3 regions of the Rhizobium sp. WSM1328 genome follow, and region 2 is predicted to be linked to each of the others. Evidence: predicted binding sites of a transcription regulator. Region 2 holds the regulator's gene; each other region holds the start of a gene.

Region 1 (4,950 bases), 1.1 Mb from region 2:
CGGCGAAGTTCGTCCCATTCGGCCGCGTTGCGGCTGAAATAGGCCTGTGCCCGCTCGGCGCGCTGGCGCTTGACCAGCGAAAGCCGCTCGCCGTCGCGAAGGATGGTCGGATCGTTCTCGGAAACATGCTTCAGCAACGCCCGCACCAGCATGGCTGCCTTACCGTCCTGCTTGAGGCGGAAATACGCCCAGGCGCCCTCCTGGTAGCGTTCGATCAGTTCGGCCTCGCCAAGCAGCTTCAGGTGGCGGGAGATGCGGGGCTGGGATTGGCCGAGAATTTCGGTAAGATCGGTCACCGTCAGATCGCCGCCGTCAAGAAGCGCCAGAAGACGCAAGCGCGTGGGCTCGCCGGCCGCCTTCAAGACGTCCACCAGCGCATCCAGTCCAAGCTTCAAGGGTTCGCTCATCTTCGATCCAATCAAGATATAAAGATATCTTTATGTGATTTGAAAAGCGGTGGCAAGCGGCAATTCGCACTCTCCGCGAAATTGGCTGCTCAGATTGCGACAAGGCGCGACATGAAAAAGCCCCGGCCGAACCGGGGCTTCCGCAAGCAAAAATGAGTGAAATCAGCGGGTCAGGCGCTTGTGAGCCTGGCTGCCCGGGTTGAGGGCGTCGGGGCCGAGACGGCGAACCTTGTCCTGTTCATAATCCTCGAAGTTGCCTTCGAACCATTCGACATGGCCGTCGCCTTCGAAAGCCAGGATATGCGTCGCCAGACGGTCGAGAAACATGCGATCGTGGCTGATGATGATGGCGCAGCCGGCAAAGTTCTCCAGCGCGTTTTCCAAGGCACCCAGCGTTTCCGTATCGAGGTCGTTGGTCGGTTCGTCGAGCAGCAGAACGTTGCCGCCGGCCTTCAGCATCTTGGCAAGGTGAACACGGTTGCGCTGACCACCAGAGAGATTGCCGACCTTCTGCTGCTGGTCGCCGCCCTTGAAGTTAAAGGCGCCGCAATAGGCACGGGAGTTCATGTCGAACTTACCAAGCTTGATGATTTCGGCGCCGCCGGAGATTTCCTCCCAGACCGTCTTGTCGGCCGCAAGGGTGTCACGGCTCTGGTCGACATAACCGAGATGCACGGTCTCGCCGATGCGGATCGAACCGCCATCCGGCGTTTCCTGGCCAGTGATCATCCTGAATAGCGTCGTCTTACCGGCGCCGTTCGGGCCGATGATGCCGACGATGCCGCCTGGCGGCAGCTTGATCGACAGGTCGTTGATCAGCGTGCGGCCCTCGAAGCCCTTGGTGATGCCGTCCATCTCGATGACCACCTGGCCGAGGCGCTCGCTGACCGGGATGATGATCTGTGCGTCGCCGGGACGCTGCTTCTCGGCGGCATCCACCAACTGCTCGTAGGACTTGATACGCGCCTTGGACTTGGCCTGACGGGCTTTCGGGCTGGACGCGATCCATTCCTGTTCGCGGCTGATCGCCTTCTGGCGCGATGCATCTTCGCGGCTTTCCTGCAGCATCCGCTTGGCTTTCGCCTGCAGGTAGGCCGAATAGTTGCCTTCGTAGGGAATGCCACGGCCGCGGTCGAGTTCGAGGATCCAGCCGGTGACGTTGTCCAGGAAGTAGCGATCGTGGGTAATCATCATCACGGCGCCCGGATAGTCGCGCAGATGTTTTTCGAGCCAGGCGATGGTTTCGGCGTCCAGGTGGTTGGTCGGTTCGTCGAGCAGCAGCAGATCCGGCTGCGAAAGCAGCAGGCGGCAGAGCGCGACACGGCGTCGCTCACCACCCGAAAGGCTGGTGACATCGGCGTCACGCGGCGGGCAGCGTAGCGCTTCCATCGCCATTTCGACCTGGCTTTCCAGATCCCAGAGGTTCTGGCTGTCGATGACGTCCTGAAGCTTGGCGCCCTCTTCCGCCGTCTCATCGGAATAGTTCATCATCAATTCGTTGTAGCGATCGAGGACAGCCGTCTTCGAGGCAACGCCTTCCATGACGTTCTCGAACACCGTCTTGTTTGCATCGAGGTGCGGCTCCTGCTCGAGGTAGCCGACCGTCGCACCTTCGGCGAGCCAGGCTTCGCCGGTATACTCCTTGTCCTGGCCCGCGATGATGCGCAGTACGGTGGATTTACCCGCGCCGTTCGGACCGAGGATACCGATCTTGGCATCGGGGTAGAACGAAAGGTGGATATTCTCCAGGATCTTCTTGTTGCCATAGGCCTTGTTGAGGCCGGACATATGATAGATGAACTGACGTGCCATGCTGCGCTGCTCCGGGCGGGAAACTTTGATTGTGCCGCTATGTAGGCGAAACAGCGCCTCCGGGCAACGCCGAAACCCGGTTTACTCAGGAATTCCGGTCAAAAGCCCGCAGCGTCGACGACGCCCTCGTCGCAGCCGAACGACGTTTTTCCAGCGCCCTGGATCAGATCGGCAAGCCCGGCACTTTTCGCCGATGCCGCTCCGGCAGCTTCCGAAAGCCCGATCGTCAGCTCGCTGATCATCCTGATATTGCCGGCCCGCCGGCAGCTCATCTTGACACGATCGCCGGCACCCGGCCCGAAGCTCTTGTCGAAAGCCGCCTTGATCGCTTCGGCCTTGACCGGTTTGCCGATATTGGCAGCGAAGAGATCGCGCACGGCCGACGCGTTGAGTGCGCCCACGAGGTGCACGCCGACGCCGAAATAGTCGTCGGCGCTCATCTTCGTGCAGGTGCCATGCTTCACCCACTCATGCCGTTCCAGGCCGGACTGCGTGCCGGGCATCGCCTTTGCGAGCGCCGCCTGCGTCTCCGCCGCAAGCGTGACCTCCGGCAGCTTGTTCCAGTCGCCGTCCTTGTCGGCGGTCTTCTGATCGGCGCTCACGCCACAATAATCCTGCCGCATCGGCCAAAGCCCGTGCAACGAAAAGTTCGTCGCATCATGGCGCTCCGTGGCCTGTGTAGCGCATTCAGGCTTCTTCTGGTTTGTCTGGCAAAAAGCCGGCTGCCAGCTTGCCGCCAGAATGAAGCGGGTGCGCCCGCCAGCCTCCTGCGCCATGGCAGCGCCGGCAATAACCATCGACACAGCGAACGACAAGGTACGCAACTGCATGCTGCTCATTTCAACCCCCAAAAAAGAACAATACAGGAACAAATAAGCATGAAGATTGAAAGGCCGCAACCCTGAATCGCAACAAGGCCCCAATTTGTTGTCGGATAATCAAACGCCCATGTTGCAATTACCCAGCGATCTGGTCTGTTGCCGCCGGGAGGATCCACATGTTTGCTGAAACGCAAAGGCTCGTCGTGCCGGGGGCATCGCTGGCCTACCACCATGCCGAGGCCGAAGCTGCGGCCCGCGGCATCCTGTTGATATCGCATGGCTTGGCCGAACATTCGAAACGATACCGCTCCTTTGCCGAGGCGATGGCAGAGCGCGGCTATCACGTCTATGCCCACGATCATCGAGGCCACGGCGAGACGACGGCGTCCGATGCGCCGATCGGCCGCTTTGCCAGGCGGGGTGGCGTTGAAAGGGTGATCGGCGACGTCATCGCTATGCGTAGCCATGCGGCCTCCCGTCGTCCCGGCCTGCCGGTGATCCTCTTTGGCCATTCGATGGGCGGCCTCATCGCCCTCAACGCTGCCGTCACAGCTCCGGCCGACTTCGACGCCGTCGCCGTCTGGAATTCGAATTTCGCCGTCGGCCTTGCCGGCCGCGCCGCCCAGGCAATCCTGCTTGCCGAGCGCATGCTGAAGGGCTCCGACGTGCCGAGCGGCCTGCTGCCGAAGCTTACCTTCGGCACCTGGGGCAAATCCATTGCCGGCCGCCGCACCGAGTTCGATTGGCTGTCGCGTCTTCCCGATGAAGTCGACAAGTACGTCAGCGATCCACTCTGCGGCTTCGACGCCTCGGTCTCTCTCTGGCTCGATCTCTTCGAGCTGACCTTCCGCGCGCCGCATAAAATCCATCTCGACCGGCTGGCGCGGGATATGCCGATCCATTTGGTCGGCGGCGGAGAAGACCCGGCGACGGAACGTGGAAAAGCCGTGCTCTGGCTGTCAAACCATTTGAAAGGCAAAGGCTTCTCCCGTATCAGCACTGAGATATATCAGGACATGCGGCACGAAACATTGAATGAGATCGGCGCGCATGCGGCGATCGCAGCCTTCGCCGATTGGTGCGACGGGGCCGTCGCAAAGTCCTGAGCGACCAATATCCTGAGTACAGGGATTTTCATCATGAGCAGCACTTCCGCCCGCCCCGTTTCGTCCGCCTCCGACGTGACGACGGGGCTTGTGCTGATGGTTCTTTCGGTGATGGTCTCGCCGCTCATCGATATCTTCGCCAAGCTTGCGATCACGACTGTTCCATCCGGGGAGATCACCGCCGGTCGCTTCGTCGTACAGGCGCTCTGCATGCTGCCGATCGTCGTATGGCGGCGCAGCTTCGCTGAATTCTCCTGGCGCCAGAGCCTGTTCCATGCCATCCGCGGCGCGATCATCACCGTCTCGATGATCTCCTTCGTCACCACGCTGAAATATATGGCGGTCGCCGACGCGATTGCGATCTTCTTCGTCGAGCCGATCATGGTGACGATCCTCGGCGGCATCTTCCTCAAGGAGACGATCGGCTGGCGGCGCTACACCGCCTGCTGCGTCGGCTTCTTCGGGGCGATGCTGATCATCCAGCCGAGTTTCGAAGAGGTCGGCTACATCGCGCTTCTGCCTGTCGTCAGCGCGCTCTGCATCGCGATCTTCGTGCTGATGACTCGGGCTCTCTCGCATAGGGAGGACCCCTGGTCGATGCAATTCCAAATGAGCATCTGGGGCTTGCTCTTCTGTGCCATCCTGCTTCTCCTGGGTCAGGGAACCGGCTCCGACCTCTTCGATCCCGTCATGCCGGAAGGTCGCGCCTGGTTCTACGTCGCCGGCGTCGGTGCCATGGCGGCAATCACTGGCATCCTCGGCGTCTACGCCTACCGCGCAGCACCGGCCTCGACGCTGGCGCCG
Region 2 (4,950 bases):
GGTTGTCGGCATGGGCACCACCATTGATGATGTTCATCATCGGCACTGGCAGCAGGCTGGCGGAAGCACCGCCGACATAGCGGTAGAGCGGCAGGCCGGACGCCTGGGCGGCAGCCTTGGCGACGGCGAGCGACACGCCAAGGATGGCGTTGGCGCCGAGACGCGACTTGTTCGGCGTGCCGTCCAGCTCGATCATGATGTTGTCGATCTGGATCTGGTTTTCGGCGTCGATGCCGCCGATCGCGTCGAAGATCTCGGTGTTGGCGGCTTCGACCGCCTTTTCGACGCCCTTGCCCAGGTAGCGCTTGCCGCCGTCACGCAGTTCGACCGCCTCATGCGCGCCCGTCGAGGCGCCCGAGGGAACGGCCGCGCGGCCCATGCTGCCATCTTCGAGATAGACATCGACTTCGACGGTGGGGTTGCCACGGCTATCGAGAATCTCGCGGGCGATGATATCGGTGATTGCAGTCATGGGTTCTTCCTGCTCGGTGGGTGATAAATGGTTCGAAACCTGTCTTAGTCGAAGGCGTGCAAATTACAATGCTGCAATAGCCTTCGGACCAGCGTTCGGATGTGGCCTATAGCACGATCATGTCAGACTGTTGAACGTCAAGCCTTGGCGACCGCATCGAAGGCGAGCAGCTTTTCGAGAAGCCGCGGCATGTCCTTGAGATAGACCATGTTCGGGCCGTCGGAAGGGGCATTGTCGGGGTCCTGATGGGTTTCGACGAAGACGCCGGCAATACCGGCAGCCACTGCTGCCCGCGCCAGGGTTTCTACGAATTCCCGCTGACCGCCGGAGGAATCGCCCTGCCCGCCCGGCTGCGCTACGGAATGGGTCGCATCGAAGACAACGGGCGCACCCATCGCCGCCATGATCGGCAGCGAGCGCATGTCGGAAACCAGCGTATTGTAACCAAAGGAGGCGCCGCGCTCGCAAAGCAGCACGTTCGGATTGCCGCTGGCGTTGAGCTTCTTCAGAACATTCTTCATATCCCAGGGAGCGAGGAACTGGCCCTTCTTGACATTGACGACGCGGCCGGTCTTGGCGGCGGCGATGAGAAGGTCGGTCTGGCGGCAGAGGAAGGCCGGGATCTGCAGGACGTCGACGACCTTTGCCACCTCCGCGCATTGCTCGGCGGTATGAACGTCGGTCAGGACGGGAAAGCCGAACTCCTTTTTGAGGTCGGCAAAGACCTCCATGCCTTTTTCAATCCCGATACCGCGTTCGGCCGACAGCGAGGTGCGGTTCGCCTTGTCGAAGGAGCTCTTGTAAACGAGGCCGATGCCGAGCTTGCCGCAAAGCTCCTTCAGCGTGCCGGCGACCATGAAGGCGTGGTCGCGGCTCTCCATCTGGCAGGGACCGGCAATCAGCGACAGGCGGCCGGTATTGGAAAAGCTGACCTGGCCTTGGCCTTCGCCGATCCTGACTTCGGAATTCGTATCAGTGCTCATCGTGTTTCCTCGAAGGCGAAGAGCGTGCCCTGCCCGGGCGCGGGCTTCACCAGAATGCGATTGTTCTTGCGCGCGTATGTCACCCCGTTAGCAGCCAAATGCGCTTCTGTCACGGCAAGATCGGCGACAGCGAAGAGGATTGCCCGGCCGCGCAGGCCACGATCTGCGGATGAGCCGACGATGTCGAAATAGGCCTCCAACCCTTCCGCCGTCATCAGGCTGATTTTGGCATTCGACGCCGGGATATTGACGCCGAAACCGGTTTTCTCGACTGCCGATTGCACCACGGCGAGGCTGACGAAGGCAGCGAAGGCGGCAGCATCAGGCGCGCAAAGCGCTATCTCGACTATGCCGGTGACGCCATTGGCATGCGTCTCCAGCACGGCGCGGTCGGCCGGCAGCGGATTGACGCGCTCGACGGTAAATAGCAGGAGATCAGGCGCGCGCAGATCGCCGGCAAAAGCCAGCTTGAAGCCGGCAATCGTCTCAGAACCGTCCGGCATCGTCATCGGCCGGGTGAACTGCAGCATCTCGCCGGCGCTCGATCCGTTACCGACGAAATTCTGATGATCGATGCCGGCATCCTTGCTGCCAAAAGCCAGCCCCGAAAGCCCCTCCGCGCCGCAGCGGAAGCGGAAAGCCTGATTGCGGGCGGTGAAGACATTGCCTTGGCGCGCCGACGCCTCGCTCTCCTCGACGCTCGCAATCCCGAGCGGCTCCAGATAGGTCTTGTCAGCAAAGAAGACGCAGGCATTCTCCGTTCCGAAGGGATGGCGCGCATCGGGGGCAACGGTGAAGCCGAGCTTGCCGAGCCTCTCGCGCGCCAGATCGATATTGACGACCGGCAGCACGACATGATCCAGCGGGTGCGGTTTGGCGGAGTGCTCGTTCATGATATCCCTCCCTGACACGGCAAGAGATGTGCGACAGCGCTTCCCTCAACGCAAGACTTCTGTGCCAATCCGGCGAATGAAAATAAAAATCTCAACGAGTTGGCGCCAAGTTTTACGGAAATTTAGCTACTTGCGGAACACATATGGAACATATAGTGTCTGTTCTGGATTTGTTTCAATCACGAGGTCACAACGTCGATGCTCACGCGCAAACAACAGGAGCTTCTCCTTTTCATTCATGAGCGCATGAAGGAATCCGGCGTTCCGCCATCTTTCGACGAAATGAAGGATGCTCTGGACCTCGCCTCGAAGTCCGGGATTCATCGCCTGATTACGGCGCTCGAGGAGAGAGGCTTCATTCGCCGCCTACCGAACCGCGCCCGTGCGCTCGAGGTCATCAAGCTTCCGGAGGCCTACAGCCCCAGCATCCAGCCGCGGCGCGGCTTTTCGCCGAGCGTCATCGAAGGCAGCCTGGGCAAACCTCAGCCGGTCGCCGCCCCTGCTCCCGCAAAACCCGTCGCCGACAACGGCAACTCGGTTTCCGTGCCGGTCATGGGCAGAATCGCCGCCGGTGTGCCGATCTCGGCGATCCAGAACAACACCCACGACATCGCCGTTCCGGCCGACATGCTCGGTTCCGGTGAACATTATGCCCTGGAGGTCAAGGGCGATTCGATGATCGACGCCGGCATCTTCGACGGCGACACCGTGATCATCCGCAATGGCAGCACCGCAAGTCCTGGCGACATTGTTGTTGCACTCGTCGATGACGAAGAAGCGACACTCAAGCGCTTCCGCCGCAAGGGCGCCTCGATCGCACTGGAAGCGGCCAACCCGGCTTACGAGACCCGGATTTTCGGACCAGACCGTGTTAAGGTGCAGGGCAAACTCGTCGGCCTCATTCGCCGCTATCACTGACATCGGTTAGGCCGGATTCGGTAAAGCTGTTGCTGCGCCAGTCAAAGGCGCGATGGCGCATCCATGGTCGCGACAATGCGTCAAATGCGGTTGCCACCTCCAGGCCGGCGTCCGCGAAGCGCAACTCGATGGATCCGGTCCTGCGCAGCGTCTCGCCGGTGAAGAGCGTCGCACCTGAGCGGCAGCTGTTGAAACGCAGGCGGACCGACGTCACGATGATATCGGCCGCGTCGCATGCCGGGCCGAGATAGGCGGCATTGTCGATGACAGCAACCACACGACCATTGCCAAGCCTTGATGCGCACCAGGCCCTCTTGACGCAGGAAAAGCGGTTTGCTTCACCGGCCGCTGCGGCCGCCCGCATCGCTGTCCTCGCTTCGTTCTGCTGATCGCGGGAAAGCTTGACGCGGCGGTCTTCTCCTACCTGCGGGATAGCAGGACCATCCAGCATCTTCGGCGGATCATGTCTCGGCAGGACCAGGGCTCTCTGCCACTGGTCGAAGATGAAATCCGGTGGTCTTTCACGGTTGGAAGCCATTGCTGCCGCTTCGACCACCGCGACGAGACTGCCATCCTCCGAAATCACCAGATCCGGCGGCCGGGGAACCGGTAGAAGCAACAGGATGAGCGTTGCGACCGCGATGATTGATGTGCCGATATGGCGCAGCCGGGTGCGGAGCAGCGTCAGCAGCAGAAAGCCTGCCACGGCGACCGCGAAATACCAGGCGGGCAAGCGGCCGACGTCGATATTGCCATCCCAGCCGGACACCGTCTTTGCGACCGCGATCACCAGATCGAGGCCGAATCCGACGACCTTCCAGGGCAAAACATCCAGACCGAAAGGCATGAGCAGCATCGCCAGCAAGCCGGCCGGCATGACGATGAAGGAGATGATCGGCATCGTCGCGAGGTTTGCCGGCAGGCCGTAGGCGGTCAGGCGATGAAAATGCTCGATCGAAAACAGCGCGGTGGAAAAACCGCCGATCAGCGAAGTCAGGAAGACGCCGCCGAAGAAACCGGCAACCGTAACGACGGGCCTGATGATAGGTAGCTTCAGAAAGGCGTTTTCGCGGACGCGCCGGTCCTTCCACAACTGATAACCCGAGACCAGCGCCAATGTCGCGGCAAAGGACATCTGGAAGCTCGGACCTAAGACCTCGGACGGTGAAATGAGGATGATGACGAGGGCGGAAAGCGCGACATTGCGCAGGCTGATCGACGGCCGGTCGAAGAAGACGGCAATCAACATGATGGCCATCATGATGAAAGCGCGCTCGGCAGAGACCGCAAAGCCCGAAATCAGGAAATAGGCAGTAACGGCGATGAGCGCGCCGGCGGCAGCGATCTTCTTCGTCGGGTAGGCCTCAGCGATACCGGCAAAGATGCTGAGCAGCATCCGAAAGCCGACGAAGAAGATGCCGGCCGACAGCGCCATGTTGAGACCGGAGATGGCGATGATATGAGCCAGACCGGACTGGCGTAGTGCCTCCGTCGTCGCATCCGAGATGGCGCGCCGCTCGTCCGTCACCAGTGCGGCGGCAAAAGCGCCGGTATCGCCGGGCAGGATCGACCTTATCCGGTCGCCAATGCCGCTGCGCAGCCGGTAGAGCCCTTCGAGCAGCGCTTCCACCGCCGATCTTGCAGCCTGCGGACCTGCCTGCGCATCGACCTTCGTCGGTGCACC
Region 3 (4,950 bases), 1.7 Mb from region 2:
TGCTTCAGGAATTGGCTGCAAGAGCCTCCAGGATCACCGGGCTTTCCGAACGGGAGGTCTTCGACGTCATCCTGCAGCGCGAACGCCTGGGCTCGACCGGAGTCGGCAACGGCATAGCCATTCCCCACGGCAAGCTGGGAAACATCCATTCGATCGTCGGCATCTTCGCCCGGCTGGAGCAGCCGGTCGATTTCGAGGCGCTGGACGACCAGCCTGTTGATCTCGTGTTCCTGCTGCTTGCGCCGGAGGGCGCGGGCGCCGATCATCTCAAGGCTCTGTCGCGTATCGCCCGCGTGCTACGCGATCACGATCTGGTCGCCAAGCTGCGCGCCACCGAGTCCGCCTCGGCGATCTACGCCTTCCTCAACGAAGAGCAGACGTCGAACGCTGCCTGAGCGGCATTAATTCCTTCCCGAAATGCAAAAAGGCGCCTGATCTCCCAGGCGCCTTCTGCATTATGAGGGGCGGAAAGATCGAGGCGAAGGGGCTGAAGTCGCCGGTGCCCGCATCTTTCGGGCGACAGAGGCGAGGACTACGGCGTTGCCCGAACCCGAGACGCTGAAACGCGTGGCCAGCGCCTTCAGCGTTTGTGCCTCGTCGTTGAGTGCGACGCTCGCAGCGGTCGCTTCCTCCACCATCGCCGCATTCTGCTGTGCCCCCTGGCCCATCTGCATCATGGCCTGGTTGATTTTCTTCAAGCCAACGACGATGAAGAGCCTGAGCGGAACTTGTTGAGCAAACTCGGTGCTGGAAGTCCACTCATCGACCCTTCGGGCCACCGTCTCCCCGCTGGGGAGAAGGGGGAATCGAGACGTTGCCGCAAATCTCTTCTCCCCTCGAGAAGACGGTGCCGGCAGGCGTATGAGGGGGCTGCCGCCGTCTATCCTTCAAGATTTATATCCTGTCTGCGACTTCCTCGCTCAAGGGGATCGACGGTTGCGCTCCGGCCTTGAGGCAGGCGAGCGAACCGGCGACTGCCGCACGGCGCAACGCCGAGACAAAATCGAGGCCGTCGTCGAGGCTGGCGGCGAAATAGCCGCAGAAAGTGTCTCCCGCACCGACCGTATCGACAGGTTGGATTTTGAGACCCTGCGCCCTCGAAATCGACCCGTCGCGAATGGCGATGACACCGTCGGCGCCGAGCGTCACGATCAGCGTCTGCCCCGTCTCCGCATGCAGACGCACAAGGGCTGCCTCCCGCGCTTGGGCGTCCATGCCCTCTTGTCCGGCGAGCCGCTCGAACTCGGTCTCGTTGGCAATGACGATATCGGCGAGCCGGCCGAGACGCGGGGCATCGGGGATCAGCGGCGCAAGGTTGAGGATGCTGGTGACGCCCTTGGCGCGGGCGGCCGACAGCGCGCCTTCGACGGCAGCAGCCGGCACTTCGAGCTGCAGCATCAGGACATCGCCTTCGTCCATGCGGCCGATCGCGGTCTCGGCATCGGCAGGCGTGACCTGGCCATTGGCGCCGGGAACGACGGCGATCATGTTTTCTCCGTCGCCGCCGACGAGGATCAGCGCCGTGCCTGTTGGACCGTCGACATGTTTGATCAGAGAAAGGTCGGTGCCTGCATCATCGAGCAGGGCCAGCGCTTCCGCAGCAAAAGCATCCTTGCCGACGGCGCCGGCCATATGCACGTACCGGCCGGCGCGGCGCGCTGCCAGCGCCTGGTTGGCGCCCTTGCCGCCGGCGGCCGTGGCAAAGCCGTTGCCGGCCACCGTCTCGCCGGGCTTCGGCAGGCGCTCGGTCGTGGCGATGAGATCCATGTTGATGGACCCGAAAACTGTGATCATGAATGTGTCCCGTCTTCTGGAGCATGCTGACGACATCATGCTCCTACTGTTTCATGCGGGCGCGACACTGCCCGAAGCGGTCACTCCTCGTCAACCACCCGCAGCTTCAGAAGACCAGTGCGGCTCTCCACCGATTTGGCTGCGGCTTCGCTGTCGCGGGCAGGCTTGGCATCGCCGCCGGCCTCGAATTCCAGCGCTTCGATCCTGGCGCCGCGCCTGGTGAGCTTGTCGGCTGATGTGACCACCATGTCGATATCCTTCTGCGCCATGGCGAAATGGCCCTGCAGCTTGCGCACCCGCTCGTCGAGGCGGCTGAGATCGTCCATCAGGATCGCCACTTCGCCCTGGATCAGATGCGCCTGCGCCCGCATGCGCTGATCCTTGAGCACGGCCTGGATGACCTGGATCGACAGCATCAGCAGCGACGGTGAGACGATGACGATGCGCGCACGGTGCGCCTTCTGCACCACCGGCTCGAAGTGCTCATGGATCTCGGCGAAGATCGATTCGGACGGCACGAAGAGAAAGGCCGTATCCTGGGTTTCCCCCTGGATCAGATATTTCTCGGAAATATCCCTTATATGGACCTCCATGTCGCGGCGGAATTGCTGGCCGGCGATCTTGCCGGCCTCGGGGCTGCCGGCGTCTCGGATAGCGTTCCAGGCTTCGAGCGGAAATTTTGCGTCGATCACCAGCGGCGGCGCGCCGTTCGGCATGCGGATCGTGCAGTCCGGCCGCGAACCGTTGGACAGCGTCTGCTGGAAGGCGTAGGCGCCCATCGGCAGACCGTCGGCGACGATCGTTTCCATTCTCGACTGGCCGAAGGCGCCGCGCGTCTGCTTGTTGGACAGAATGGCCTGCAGCCCGACGACATCCTTGGCGAGCGTCTGGATATTGTTCTGCGCGGCATCGATGACCGCCAGCCGCTCCTGCAGCCGCTGCAGGTTCTCATGCGTCGATTTGGTCTGCTCGGTGATCGTCGAGCTGACTCGCTGCGACATGCCGTCGAGGCGTTGGCTGATCGTCTGGTTGAGTTCGCTCTGCCGCGCGCCGAAGACCTCGGTCATCGCCGCGATGCGGCCCTGCATCTCTGCCTGAATCTTCAAAAGCTCGCCCATGCGCGCTTCGTTTTCCTCAGCGCGAAAGTTCGCTTCCTCCGCCTGCTCGCGGCGAAGGCCGGAGCCGCGCAGCAGAAGCACGATCACCAGCAGGACGAGGACGGCGAGACCCCCGCCGACAAGCGCCAGCATGGCCGGGCTGATCGAGGCAAGGGAAAGGGCGAGCGATTCGGAATGGACGGTCATGCCGCAAGCATAACAGAAGAAGCGGCGATTTATAGATCAAAACGTGAACAGAATGGACGATCCTCAATATCTTCGCAAGCCGTTGCTCTTCCGCGTCCACCGAAAAGAAATGTCGCCGCGGCTTAACGATTGCTCAACCATATTGGCCAAAACCTGCGGCGCTGAAATCCCCTCCCGCGCGCGTCGCGCCAAGTACAGAGATCCCCATGACCGCCCAGCAGACCGACAATGCCCTCAGGCAGCGCCTCGATTTCATCGAGCTGGATGAAGCGGCGCGCAAGTCGATGCGGGATCTGCGCCCTGTCATATCAGAGCTGATCGGCGGCGCCCTCGATAAATTCTACGCCAAGATCGCCAAGACCCCCGCTGTCGCCGACAAGTCCCAACTGGGCCATGCCAAGAAGCGTCAGCAGGATCATTGGGTCAATCTTACTGGCGGCACGTTCGACGAGAGCTATGTCGACGGCGTGACCGCCGTCGGCCGCATGCATGAGCGCATGGGGCTGGAACCGCGCTGGTCTATCGGCGGTTACGCCATCGTCATGTCCGAACTCGTCAAGGGCATCATGGAAAAGCAGTGGCCTTCGATCTTCGCGCGCCAGCAAGGCAAGCTGTTGGCCGAGAAGCTATCGGCGGTCGTCAAATCGGGCATGCTCGACATGGATTATTCCATCTCGGTCTATCTCGAGACGCTGGAAGCCAAGCGCCGCGCCTTGGAAGAGCAGCGCGCTGAGGCCCAATCCGACCAGGCGATCGCGCTGGAGCAGCTGCGCCGCGGTCTAGAAGCGCTGTCGAACGGCGATCTCGAAGCCACTTTACCGTCCGATCTGCCGGGCAATTTCCGGCAGATGGCCGAGGACTATAATCGCGCCGTCAGCGCCCTTCGCCAATCCTTCGCCTCCGTGCGCGAGACCTCCGGCCATATCAAGACCGGCGCCGACGTCATCTCCAACGCGACCAACGATCTGGCGCTGCGCACCGCCCAGCAGGCGGCAGGCGTCGAGGAGAGCTCGGCCGCGCTGCAGCAGCTGTCCGTCAGCGTCGGCCAGACGGCCGCCAATGCCGAGAAGGCGTCGGATGCCGTGCGCGAGACACAGCAGAAGGCGAAGAACTCCGGCGAACTCGTCACCAGCGCCGTCTCGGCGATGGCCGGCATCGAGAAATCCTCGACCGGGATCTCCAAGATCATCGGCGTCATCGATGAGATCGCCTTCCAGACCAATCTGCTGGCGCTAAACGCCGGTGTCGAGGCGGCCCGTGCCGGCGATGCCGGCAAGGGTTTTGCCGTCGTCGCCCAGGAAGTTCGCCAGCTCGCCCAGCGTACCGTGGAAGCAGCCAAGGAGATCAAGAACCTGATCTCGCAGAGCTCGACCCAGGTCAATCAGGGTGTCGGCATCGTTTCCAGCACCGGCGAGGCGCTGAACGACATGATCAGCCGCATCGACATCATCAACCGTTTCGTCGCCGATATCGCCGCCGCCGCCCGTGATCAGGCGACCGGCGTCAACGAGGTCAGCCTCGCCGTCCGCAACATGGGTGCGATCACCCAGCAGAATTCGGACATGGTCGAGCACTCTTCGGCGGAAACCCGCCGCCTCAAGGACGAGGTGGAGACCCTGATCGAGCTGCTGCAGCACTTCCGTGCCCGGCCGGAGGGCCGTTCCGCGGGTGCTGCCCGCCGGGCGGCCTGAGGCGAATATGGCGAAATTCCAGGCGGGGATGCAAAAAAGCGTATTCCCCGGCTGCCGGATAATTCCATAGTCGGAAAAGATGGGTTATGGGAACGCCATGACCATCAAGCCACTCATCATTCTTCCCGATCCCGTTCTCCGCCAGCTGTCCAAGCCGATCG

Evidence for each region. Region 2 encodes LexA, which represses DNA repair genes until DNA is damaged. Its sites were predicted from a motif close to TGTTCNNNNTGTGTTCNG; they were not measured.
Region 1: AC2444_RS14570 (ribonuclease T2 family protein) is a predicted target of LexA. The motif match lies at 3,073-3,090, and genes of this name have one in related genera.
Region 3: AC2444_RS00350 (DNA recombination protein RmuC) is a predicted target of LexA. The motif match lies at 3,131-3,148, and genes of this name have one in related genera.

The regions. Positions count from the first base shown of each region.
Region 1 covers NZ_CM172788.1:2,860,585-2,865,534, forward strand. Annotated here, with positions in the region: gene AC2444_RS14560 (ArsR/SmtB family transcription factor) at 1-407, opposite strand, end outside; gene ettA (energy-dependent translational throttle protein EttA) at 570-2,219, opposite strand; gene AC2444_RS14570 (ribonuclease T2 family protein) at 2,318-3,058, opposite strand; gene AC2444_RS14575 (alpha/beta fold hydrolase) at 3,217-4,146, shown strand; gene AC2444_RS14580 (DMT family transporter) at 4,180-4,950, shown strand, end outside.
Region 2 covers NZ_CM172788.1:1,770,324-1,775,273, reverse strand. Annotated here, with positions in the region: gene eno (phosphopyruvate hydratase) at 1-472, opposite strand, end outside; gene kdsA (3-deoxy-8-phosphooctulonate synthase) at 610-1,455, opposite strand; gene AC2444_RS09150 (VOC family protein) at 1,452-2,348, opposite strand; gene lexA (transcriptional repressor LexA) at 2,547-3,266, shown strand; partial or broken gene AC2444_RS09140 (ComEC/Rec2 family competence protein) at 3,247-4,950, opposite strand, start outside.
Region 3 covers NZ_CM172788.1:65,784-70,733, forward strand. Annotated here, with positions in the region: gene ptsN (PTS IIA-like nitrogen regulatory protein PtsN) at 1-395, shown strand, start outside; partial or broken gene AC2444_RS00340 (methyl-accepting chemotaxis protein) at 456-704, opposite strand; gene AC2444_RS00345 (ribokinase) at 895-1,794, opposite strand; gene AC2444_RS00350 (DNA recombination protein RmuC) at 1,875-3,098, opposite strand; gene AC2444_RS00355 (globin-coupled sensor protein) at 3,305-4,789, shown strand; gene def (peptide deformylase) at 4,887-4,950, shown strand, end outside.